DNA from 3 places in the Desemzia sp. C1 genome. Region 3 is predicted to be linked to each of the others. Evidence: predicted binding sites of a transcription regulator. Region 3 holds the regulator's gene; each other region holds the start of a gene.
What was found. The regulator LexA, encoded in region 3, represses DNA repair genes until DNA is damaged. The targets are predictions, from matches to a motif close to CNAACANNTGTTNG.
Positions count from the first base shown of each region.

Region 1: recX (recombination regulator RecX) is a predicted target of LexA. The motif match lies at 1,278-1,291, and genes of this name have one in related genera.
Region 2: dnaB (replicative DNA helicase) is a predicted target of LexA. The motif match lies at 1,859-1,872, and genes of this name have one in related genera.

Region 1 is NZ_JAJIZP010000003.1:2,648,030-2,651,318, reverse strand. It holds partial or broken gene LMF32_RS13240 (glycoside hydrolase family 3 N-terminal domain-containing protein) at 1-1,188, shown strand, start outside; gene recX (recombination regulator RecX) at 1,339-2,184, shown strand; gene mutY (A/G-specific adenine glycosylase) at 2,181-3,289, shown strand, end outside.
Region 2 is NZ_JAJIZP010000003.1:1,069,447-1,072,735, reverse strand. It holds gene LMF32_RS05650 (adenylosuccinate synthase) at 1-184, opposite strand, end outside; gene dnaB (replicative DNA helicase) at 371-1,756, opposite strand; gene LMF32_RS05640 (ISL3 family transposase) at 2,060-3,289, shown strand, end outside.
Region 3 is NZ_JAJIZP010000003.1:2,507,423-2,510,711, forward strand. It holds gene tkt (transketolase) at 1-1,192, opposite strand, end outside; gene LMF32_RS12530 (DUF896 family protein) at 1,294-1,536, opposite strand; gene lexA (transcriptional repressor LexA) at 1,762-2,385, shown strand; gene LMF32_RS12540 (adenine phosphoribosyltransferase) at 2,455-2,967, opposite strand; gene recJ (single-stranded-DNA-specific exonuclease RecJ) at 3,005-3,289, opposite strand, start outside.

The sequences.
Region 1 (3,289 bases), 140 kb from region 3:
CCCAAGAGACGTAATCGATGAGCGTGACCAACATTTATCATTTGCGCCTAACCACTACTCTGTAGAAGAGTGGGATGCTACTTTTGGTAAAGTTTACGGTTCATTATTTGATGCTGGACTTCCATCTATCATGGTTGGACACATCTCATTACCTTCTTACGTACGTCACTTCAACCCTGAAGCAACAGTGCAAGAAGCAAACTTGCCAGCTACTCTGAGCAAATACATTTTGACAGACTTATTAAGAGATAAGATGGGATTCAGTGGCTTAGTCGTCACAGACGCTAGCCACATGGTTGCTTTAACAGGTGCTATGAAACGTAAAGACATGCTTCCAGCTTCTATTGCTGCGGGATCTGATTTATTCTTATTCTTCAACGATCCAGACGAAGACTTCCAATGGATGATGGATGGTTACAAAAACGGTGTAATCACTGAAGAACGTCTAAAAGAAGCGTTGACTCGCATTTTAGGAACAAAAGCTGCTTTAGGCTTGCACAAAAAAGCTAAAACAGAAATTTTGCCTTCTAAAGAAGAAGCAATGGCTAAAATTGGTCTTCCTGAAAACCAAAAATTGCAGAAGAAGTTGCTGATAAAGCAATCACTTTAGTCAAAAATAAAGAGAATATCTTCCCGATTTCTCCAGAAGACAAAAAACGGATATTGCTAGTAGACGTTAAGGGGACACAAGGTGGATTTGGTGCAATGATTGGCGAAAATGTTCGTCCATCTGCTAAAATGAAAGAATTACTTGAAGCAGAAGGTTTTGAAGTAAGTATTTGGGAAGCTGCTGAAGAAAAAATCATGAAAATGCCTGAAGAAGAAAGAAAAGCAGCATTAGCAAACGTATATGCTCAAAAACGTCCAATTGCTGAATTAACCGAAAACTATGATTTGATCATCAACTTGGCTATCGTTAATCCAAATACAGATCAACGTATCCAGTGGCCAGCTTCAAAAGGAACTCCAGATATTCCATTCTATGTACACGAAGTGCCAACGATCTTCGTTTCATTGCAATCACCATTCCATTTAGCTGATGTTCCACAAGTACAAACGTACATCAATGCTTATGATAACAAAGATTTCACAATGAAGGCTTTAGTAGATAAATTCTTAGGCCGTTCAGAATTCAAAGGTGTATCTCCAGTAGACGCATTTTGTGGATTCGAAGATACTCGTTACTAAACGATAAATCATTTAATGGAGCGCTTATGTGAGAGGCAACTCTCGCATAAGCGTTTTTTTACTTTTAATTTGAATGAAAAGAATTGATTCGAACATTTGTTTGAGGTAGGCTATAATAAGAGCACTAAATAGGATTAGGAGGTGAGGGGATTGGCACTTATTCCCAATGATCAACCAAAGAATGAGGGGAAAACGAATCCCAAAATCACAAAAATAGAAACTCAAAAACGTAAAGGACGCTACAACGTTTATTTAGATGGAGAGTATGCTTTTCCTATAGATGAATCAGTATTAGTGAACCATGTATTGTTTAAAGGAATGGAAATTTCAAAAGAGTTTCAAAAGCAGCTGGAGGAAGAAGATGATTTCAGCAAAGCTTTTTCTCGTGCCGTAAATTATTTGAGTTATTCATTGCGTTCAGAAAGAGAAGTCCGAGACGATTTGTTGAAGCATGAATTCTCGTTAGAAACAGCAGAAAAAGCTATCGAAAAACTAAAAACGATGAAGTACATTGATGATTTGACTTATGCAGAAAGTTATACAAGAACTGCGGCTAATCTAAATGGAAAAGGACCTTATACTATCCGCCAAGAATTGAAAAAGCGGGGAGTTCATGACACGATCATTGAACAAGCTTTAATGCAATATCCTTTAGAACAGCGAATCGAAAATGGAGTTGCTGCTGCGAATAAGGTGTTAAAAAGAACCAAACAGAGTTCTTCAAAAGAAACAGCAAATAAGGTTAGGCAAAATCTTATGCAAAAAGGTTTTAACAGTGATGAGATCACTGAAATTTTGACTCATATAGATACAGAAAAAGAAGAAGATGACGAATATGAAGCGTTGAAAAAACATGGAGAAAAAATTTGGCGGAAACAGTCTAAACTGACAGGCAGCAAAAAAATCCAAAAAGTGAAGACTAATTTATACCAAAAAGGGTTTGATGGTGAATTGATCACCCAATTTATTAACGAGAAGGAACTGGAAGAAGAATGAATGAAACGAGTATGACAACAGCAAAAGTAATCAATGGAATACAAATTTGGCCTCAAGAAAAAATCGAGCGTTTTCGAACAACTCTATTAAGCTGGTATGATATAGAAAAGCGTGATCTTCCGTGGAGAAAAAACAATGATCCGTATCGTATATGGGTATCGGAGATCATGTTACAGCAAACGCGAGTAGATACGGTTATCCCATATTATTTAAATTTTATGCGTACATTTCCCTCTATTGAAGCTCTCTCTCAAGCAGAAGAAGACACTTTATTGAAAACTTGGGAAGGACTGGGGTATTACTCCAGAGTCCGTAATCTGCAAAAAGCGGCTATTCAAATCATAGAAGAATACAATGGTGAAATGCCGCGTGATCCAAAAGAAATCATTAAATTGAAAGGAATCGGTCCATATACGACTGGAGCAATTGCTAGTATGGCTTTTGGATTGCCGGAGCCGGCTGTGGATGGAAATATCATGCGTATTTTAAGCCGCTTATTTGAAATTGATGCAGATATCGCGGTGCCGGCAAATCGTAAGCTGTTTGAAGAGATTTTAAGAGAGATCATTGATCCTTATAGACCAGGAGACTTCAATCAAGCTTTAATGGATTTAGGGGCTACTATTTGTACGCCGAAAAATTATCATCCTGAAAAAAGTCCTGTTAAAGAATTCAATCAATCTTATCTCAATGGCACATGGGAAAAATATCCGGTAAAAAGTAAAAAGAAAAAAGCCGAACCGGTTTATTATGCTGGAGTTGTTATCAGCAATCAAAAAGGAGAATTGTTGCTTGAAAAGCGCCCCAGTAATGGGTTGTTAGCCAGTATGTGGACTTTTCCTTTGTTAGAAGAAAGTCAGATGAGCCAGTTTTTCGCTAAAGGAAAATTTGTCTCGGCAAAAGAAGAAACATCTGATTATTCGGTCGATGAGTTGAATGATCAACTGGATCTTTTTTATGGAATAAAACCGATATTGATAAAAGAGCCGATTGCTGGAGAGACACACATTTTCAGTCATTTGAAATGGCATATGGCTATTTATTACGGAGAGCTCCCTAAAAATGATCTAATCGATTCTATTCCTGAACATTGTGCATGGGTGAA
Region 2 (3,289 bases), 1.4 Mb from region 3:
AAGAGAAAATTCCAGAAGGAATCAGATGAAGTTTATATGTTACTCCACCAAATACAATGGTGTGTCCTGCATTATCTCCACCTTGATAACGAGCAATTACTTCAGCATTTTCACTCAAAAAATCTGTGATTTTTCCTTTACCTTCATCGCCCCATTGCGTACCGACCACTACTACAGAAGACATATAAACACCTCATTCATATTTTTAAAAATCCTTTAGTAGTGTACCAAGAAAGAGACTACTATTCAATAAAAAACGAATATTAATATCTTTTTTATTGAAAAAACAGTTCAAAAGCGAACTATTTTCAATAAAACAATAATAAAAAAGCTTATAAACGAACGTGAGCGTTCATTTATAAGCTTTCGATTATTGCGGGATAGCATCTTCAGGATAATAAGATAAAGAAGAAAACTTATTATACTCTTTGATAAACAGTAACTTGACTGTTCCCCTTGCACCACTTCTGTTTTTTTCAATAATGACTTCAATAACATTATCTTCATCTGCTTCACTATTATCATCATCATTGTCTTGACCTTCTCGATCGTAATAATCATCACGGTAAAGAAAAGCAACAATATCCGCATCTTGTTCAATAGATCCTGATTCTCGAATATCACTTAAAACAGGTCTTTTATCTTGTCTTTGTTCTACACCACGAGACAATTGAGACAGCGCAATAACAGGAACCTTCAATTCTTTGGCTAATTTTTTCAATTGACGAGAGATCTCTGATACTTCTTGCTGACGGCTTTCTTTACCAGTCCCTTCAATCAATTGAAGGTAGTCAATTAAAATAAGCCCCAAGTTGCCTTTTTCTTGTTTTAATCGACGACATTTCGCTCTAATTTCCGCTACACGTATTCCTGGTGTATCGTCAATATAAATACTCGCTTTAGACAAACTACCCATGGCGATGATCAAACTTTGCCATTCTTCTTCTGTTAAGTTACCCGTTCTTAAATGACTGGCGTCTATGCTTCCTTCAGAACACAGCATACGGTTAACAAGAGACTCAGCACCCATCTCCAAACTGAAGATAGCTACTGTTTCATCTGTTTTAGTTCCAACGTTCTGTGCAATATTCAAAGCAAATGCCGTTTTACCAACGGCTGGTCTAGCTGCAAGAATGATCAATTCTTCTTTTTGCAGCCCGGCGGTCATCTTATCCAACAATTTATAACCAGTGGGTAACCCCGTGATTTCTTCATCGTTTTGATACAGTTGATCAATTTGAGCCACAGTAGAGTTCAAGATGTCTGAAATGGACAAAAAACCTGTCCTGCTTCGTCTTTCAGAAACTTCTAAGATACTTCGTTCAGCATCATCTAAAATCGAAGCAACCTCATCAGATTCTTCATATCCTTTAGCAACGATTTCCGTAGCGGTATGGATTAAATTCCGCAGAATAGACTTTTGTTCAACGATTTTTGCATAATACTCCATATTAGCTGCAGTAGGAACCGCAACCGCTAAATCTGCTAAGTAAGGGATTCCGCCCACATCTTCTAATTGATTTTTTGATTCTAGTGCGTTTGTTACCGTAACAATATCAATTGCTTCATTTTCATCGTTCAAATTCATCATCGCTTGAAAAATCAACTGATGTCCGCGTCTATAAAAGTCTTTTGCTTCAATAAACTCTAAAGCACCAACTAATGTATCCGCATCTAAAAAGATAGATCCTAGTACTGCTTGTTCAGCTTCAATACTCTGTGGTGGTAAACGATCTTGGAATGCTTCATTTGCCAAGTTTTTCTACTTCCTTTCAAACACATAAGAAATCGTATTTCCTATCCGATGTTTTCTGTCATTATTCTAACTCAAAAGAATTAAGAATACAATCCAATATAGCGAACACTTGTTCAGTTTTGTTTATAGTTTAATTATTTTGCCACAAGACAAACTAAGCTAGCCAAAATATAATTGGTTCTATAATTTTTAGTGTTGGTGAAGAAAAATCACTAGCACTCTTTTTTGGCAAAAAAATAGAGACATGTGGAGATTTTCGATAGAATGAAGTTACTACACAACCACTCTAAAGGAGAATCTCACATGTCCTACTCTCATTCTATAAGAACTTCACTGAATTTGAAAGATATAAACATTCAATTTGAAAAAGAATTTTGTAAAGATATTCAGCTAAAAGAGCGGTCTGCTAAAGCTTTCTATGCTACATTAACTTACACACCTGAACGGTGTCCCAACTGCGGCATGAAGAAAAAAGAGTACTCTATTATCAAACATGGGTATAAAGAATCGCGCATTACCTTAAACAGTCCGACTCACTACCCTACTTATTTGTTTTTGAAAAAACAACGTTTTTTCTGTAAGCAATGTGCGTCTACCTTTTCTGCGGAAACAGACGAAGTGGCTCGTCATTGTTTTATTTCAAAGCAAACAAAACAGTCCATTGCGATTGAAGCAGCGGATAAAATTTCTGAAAAAGATTTGGCTAAACGGCACCATGTTAGTGTTGCATCCACCTCGAGAATCTTGGAGTTGTTAGGAAACCACTATAAATTGAATACCGAATGGCTTCCTGAGAACCTTTGTTTTGATGAATTTAAATCGGTCTCTAAGAAGTTAAGCTTTATTTATATGGACGCTGAAACGCACCAAGTACTCGATGTTCTCCCTGATAGAAAACTGACAACCTTACGGCTGCATTTTGGAAGATATGCTTACAAAACTCGGTTAAAGGTTAAAACTATCGTTATTGATATGAATGCACCTTATTTTACTTTAATCAACGAACTCTTTCCCAAGGCAAAAATCATTATTGACCCGTTTCATTTAGTCCAGCTCATCAGTCGCTCGATGAATCAAACAAGAGTAGCCTTAATGAACTCTTACCGAACCTCTGATGGAGAAGAGATGAAAAAGTATCGTAAGCTAAAAAACTACTGGCCGCTCGTCTTAAAAAAAGAGAAAAATCTTCATTCCTTTGACTACACTTACCAACGCTTATTCAAAGGAATGAAAACACAACGAGGAATTGTCGATTACTTATTGGATTTAGGAGACACCTTTAAGGTGACCTATGACTTTTATCAACGCCTATTATACGCCTTTGATAAGCAAGACTACGCCATGTTTAATGATTGTTTAAAATCAGCTCCTAAAGGGCTCTCCTCTTATATGAAAACTAGTTTACGAACGCTTAAAAAATACCAGATCTACGTAGAAAACACGTTTTCTTATCCCTTCACAAATGGACCGTTAGAAGGGACGAATAACAAAATCAAAGTATTGAAGCGAATTGCTTTTGGTTTTCGTCGTTTT
Region 3 (3,289 bases):
CAGCTTCGTAATCGGCTACTCCATCAATCATTGTGTTGTTTGAAGAAGACAAGTCTGCTGAACCGCCCCATAAGTTAGGAACATTTTTAGCGATTGCATTCAATACTTGACTGCTTGTTTTACGAGAAGCTGCTGCTGCGTCTCCTTCTTCATATACAGGTAAATCTTTGTCCCATCCTTCTGGTAACTCGCCATTGAATCCAGCTTCAAATTGTTGAGCTAGTTCAGGGAATTCTTGACGATAAGCTTCGAATGCTTTATTCCATTTTTCTTCAGCTTCCGCACCAGGATCTACGATCATTTCTTCAAAACGAGCTTGTGCTTCCATTGGTACATAGAAGTCCTCGCCTTCCCATCCGTAAGCCTTTTTCGTTGCTTCAACGCCTTCGATACCTAATGGAGCACCATGGACTTTATGTGAACCAGCGCCCGGAGAACCGAAGCCGATAACAGTTTTCACTTCAATCAATGATGGTTGATCAGGATTAGCTTTTGCTTTCTCTATAGCTGCATTAACTTCTTCCAAATCGTTTCCATCTTTTACCAAGATGTGTTCCCATCCGTAAGCTTCAAATCGTTGACCAACGTTTTCTGTAAATGATTTAGATGTCGGTCCATCTAATGAGATGTCATTGGAATCATATAAAACGATCAATTTACCTAATTTAAGGTGTCCTGCTAAACTTGCTGCTTCAGCAGAAACACCTTCCATCAAGTCGCCATCACCGCATAAAGCGTAAGTATAATGGTCAACAATCGTATGATTTTCTTTATTGTAAGTAGCCGCTAAATGAGCTTCAGCCATCGCCATACCTACACTATTTGCGATACCTTGTCCAAGTGGACCAGTTGTAGCTTCAACACCATCAGTATAATGAACTTCAGGATGTCCTGGAGTGTTGCTTTCCCACTGACGGAAATTTTTCAAATCATCAATCGACACTTTGTATCCAGCTAAGTGAAGCATGCTGTATAACATCATAGAACCGTGTCCAGCAGAAAGAACAAAACGGTCACGATCTACCCAGTGAGAATTTTTAGGATTTGCTTTTAAATGTCTGCTCCATAAAACATATGTCATTGGTGCAGCACCCATTGGTAAACCAGGGTGTCCGGAGTTGGCTTTTTGCACTCCGTCAATACTTAACGTACGAATGGTATCTACAGCTAATTGATCTACTTTATCGAACAAAAAATATCATTCCTTTCAATTTTCAAACTAAATAAAATGCTTACATTACTTTTATATCATACCATTTTTTACACTTAAATGGTGAACTTTTTGCATTAAATTTATCTGCCGTGCAAACCTTTGTCTTTTTGAATTTTTTTCACTTTTTCAGGCGTTACATCATTTCCTTCTTCATCCATGACTTTCATACCTTCTATGTGGTTTCTCATACCGCCTCTAAAAGCTTCTAGATAAGCTTCACGTAATTGTTTTTGCTCTACTTGTTCTGACATGGTCAACCCTTCAGAAGTTTTAGATTTTTTTGCTAATTCATTGATTCGTTTGATTTGATCTTTTGGCAACATTTTATTCATCCTTTCTTTTACTTACCCAATATACCAAAAACACAGCTATATTTCAGCCTTTATTGTCCTATTTGTGTATGAAAAAGAGCTTTATAAAAACAATGCGCAGATTTTTTTGTCTTTTATTTCATTTCTTTGTTTAAAAGGCGAACGTTTGTTTGAAAAACGTTTCTATTTGTGCTATTCTATCAACAAGAGTAAATAAGAATTGAGGTGTATCCTATTATGAAAAAAACGCCAGCATCCAGACAACTAGAAGTACTGCAATATATTTATGAACAAGTAAAAGAAAAAGGCTTCCCGCCAACAGTTCGAGAAATAGGACAAGCCGTTTCATTGTCTTCAACATCAACAGTCCATGGACATTTATCTCGTTTGGAAAAAAATGGTTACATCCAACGTGACCCTAGTAAACCAAGAACAATCGAATTAACCGTTGAAGGATTGACTCAATTAGGAGTGGGAATGAATAAAATTCCGCTATTAGGAACGGTTACAGCCGGTGAACCTATTTTAGCTGTAGAAGAGGCAACAGACTTCTTCCCTATCCCTCCAAGCTTAGAATACGAAAATGGCGCATTGTTTATGTTGACCATTCGAGGAGAAAGCATGATCAATGCAGGTATTCTTGATGGAGACGAAGTGATCGTCAGAAAGCAGTCCAGTGCAGACAACGGAGACATCGTTATCGCAATGACTACTGAAGATGAAGCAACCTGCAAACGATTTTTCGTAGAGAAAGATCATTACAGACTTCAACCAGAAAACGATTCTATGAGCCCTATTCTATTGGATGAAGTAACCATTTTAGGAAAAGTGGTTGGTTTATACCGCAGCCATGTATCTTAATCCATTTTCTAAAAAAATTACCTCGAGAACTGTTTGAACAGCTCTCGAGGTTATTTTTTTGTTTTTATCTTAATATTCAGCAAGTGCTAAAATATCATAGCCTTTGATTTTATCGCGGCCTTTCAAGTCTTTCAATTCAACGATGAACGCTGTTCCTACAACTACTCCGCCTAATGACTCGATCAATTCAATAGTAGCAGCAATCGTTCCGCCTGTAGCCAATAAATCATCACACACTAAAACTTTTTGTCCAGGTCGAATGCTGTCTTTGTGTAATTGTAATGTATCTTGTCCATATTCTAAACCATAGTTCACTTCTACTGTTTCGCGAGGAAGTTTCCCTTTTTTTCTAGCAGGAGCAAATCCGATTCCTAGTTCATAAGCAACTGGGCATCCTACGATAAATCCACGTGCTTCAGGTCCAACAATCATTTCTACGCCTTTATCTTTAGCGTATTTCACGATTTCGTTAGTTGCGTAACGATAAGCTTCGCCATCCGCCATTAGTGGTGAGATATCTCTGAAGATGATTCCTTCTTCAGGAAAGTTTTCTACATCAGCAATATAATTTTTTAAATCCATTTTCGTTTGTCCTCCGTTCACTAGTCGAATAAGTATATTATTCGCCAGTGGATAATTGTTGCAATAGCCACTTATCTACTTCCCAGGAGTGACTATACACTAATTTTTCTTCTGCACTAATTCGTTGCAATTTCTTTTGATAAGTTAGGGCTTGAGTCAAATCTTTTTTCTCAGGGTTTTCGATTTGATTTAAAAGTCCATTGTCTATTTTAACAAATCCGACTTCAAAAAACACCTGTATAATGAAAATTAATCGATTTTCTTTGATATTTAATGTCTTCGCTAAAATTGACAGTTGATTTTTTACATCAATGTTTTGATG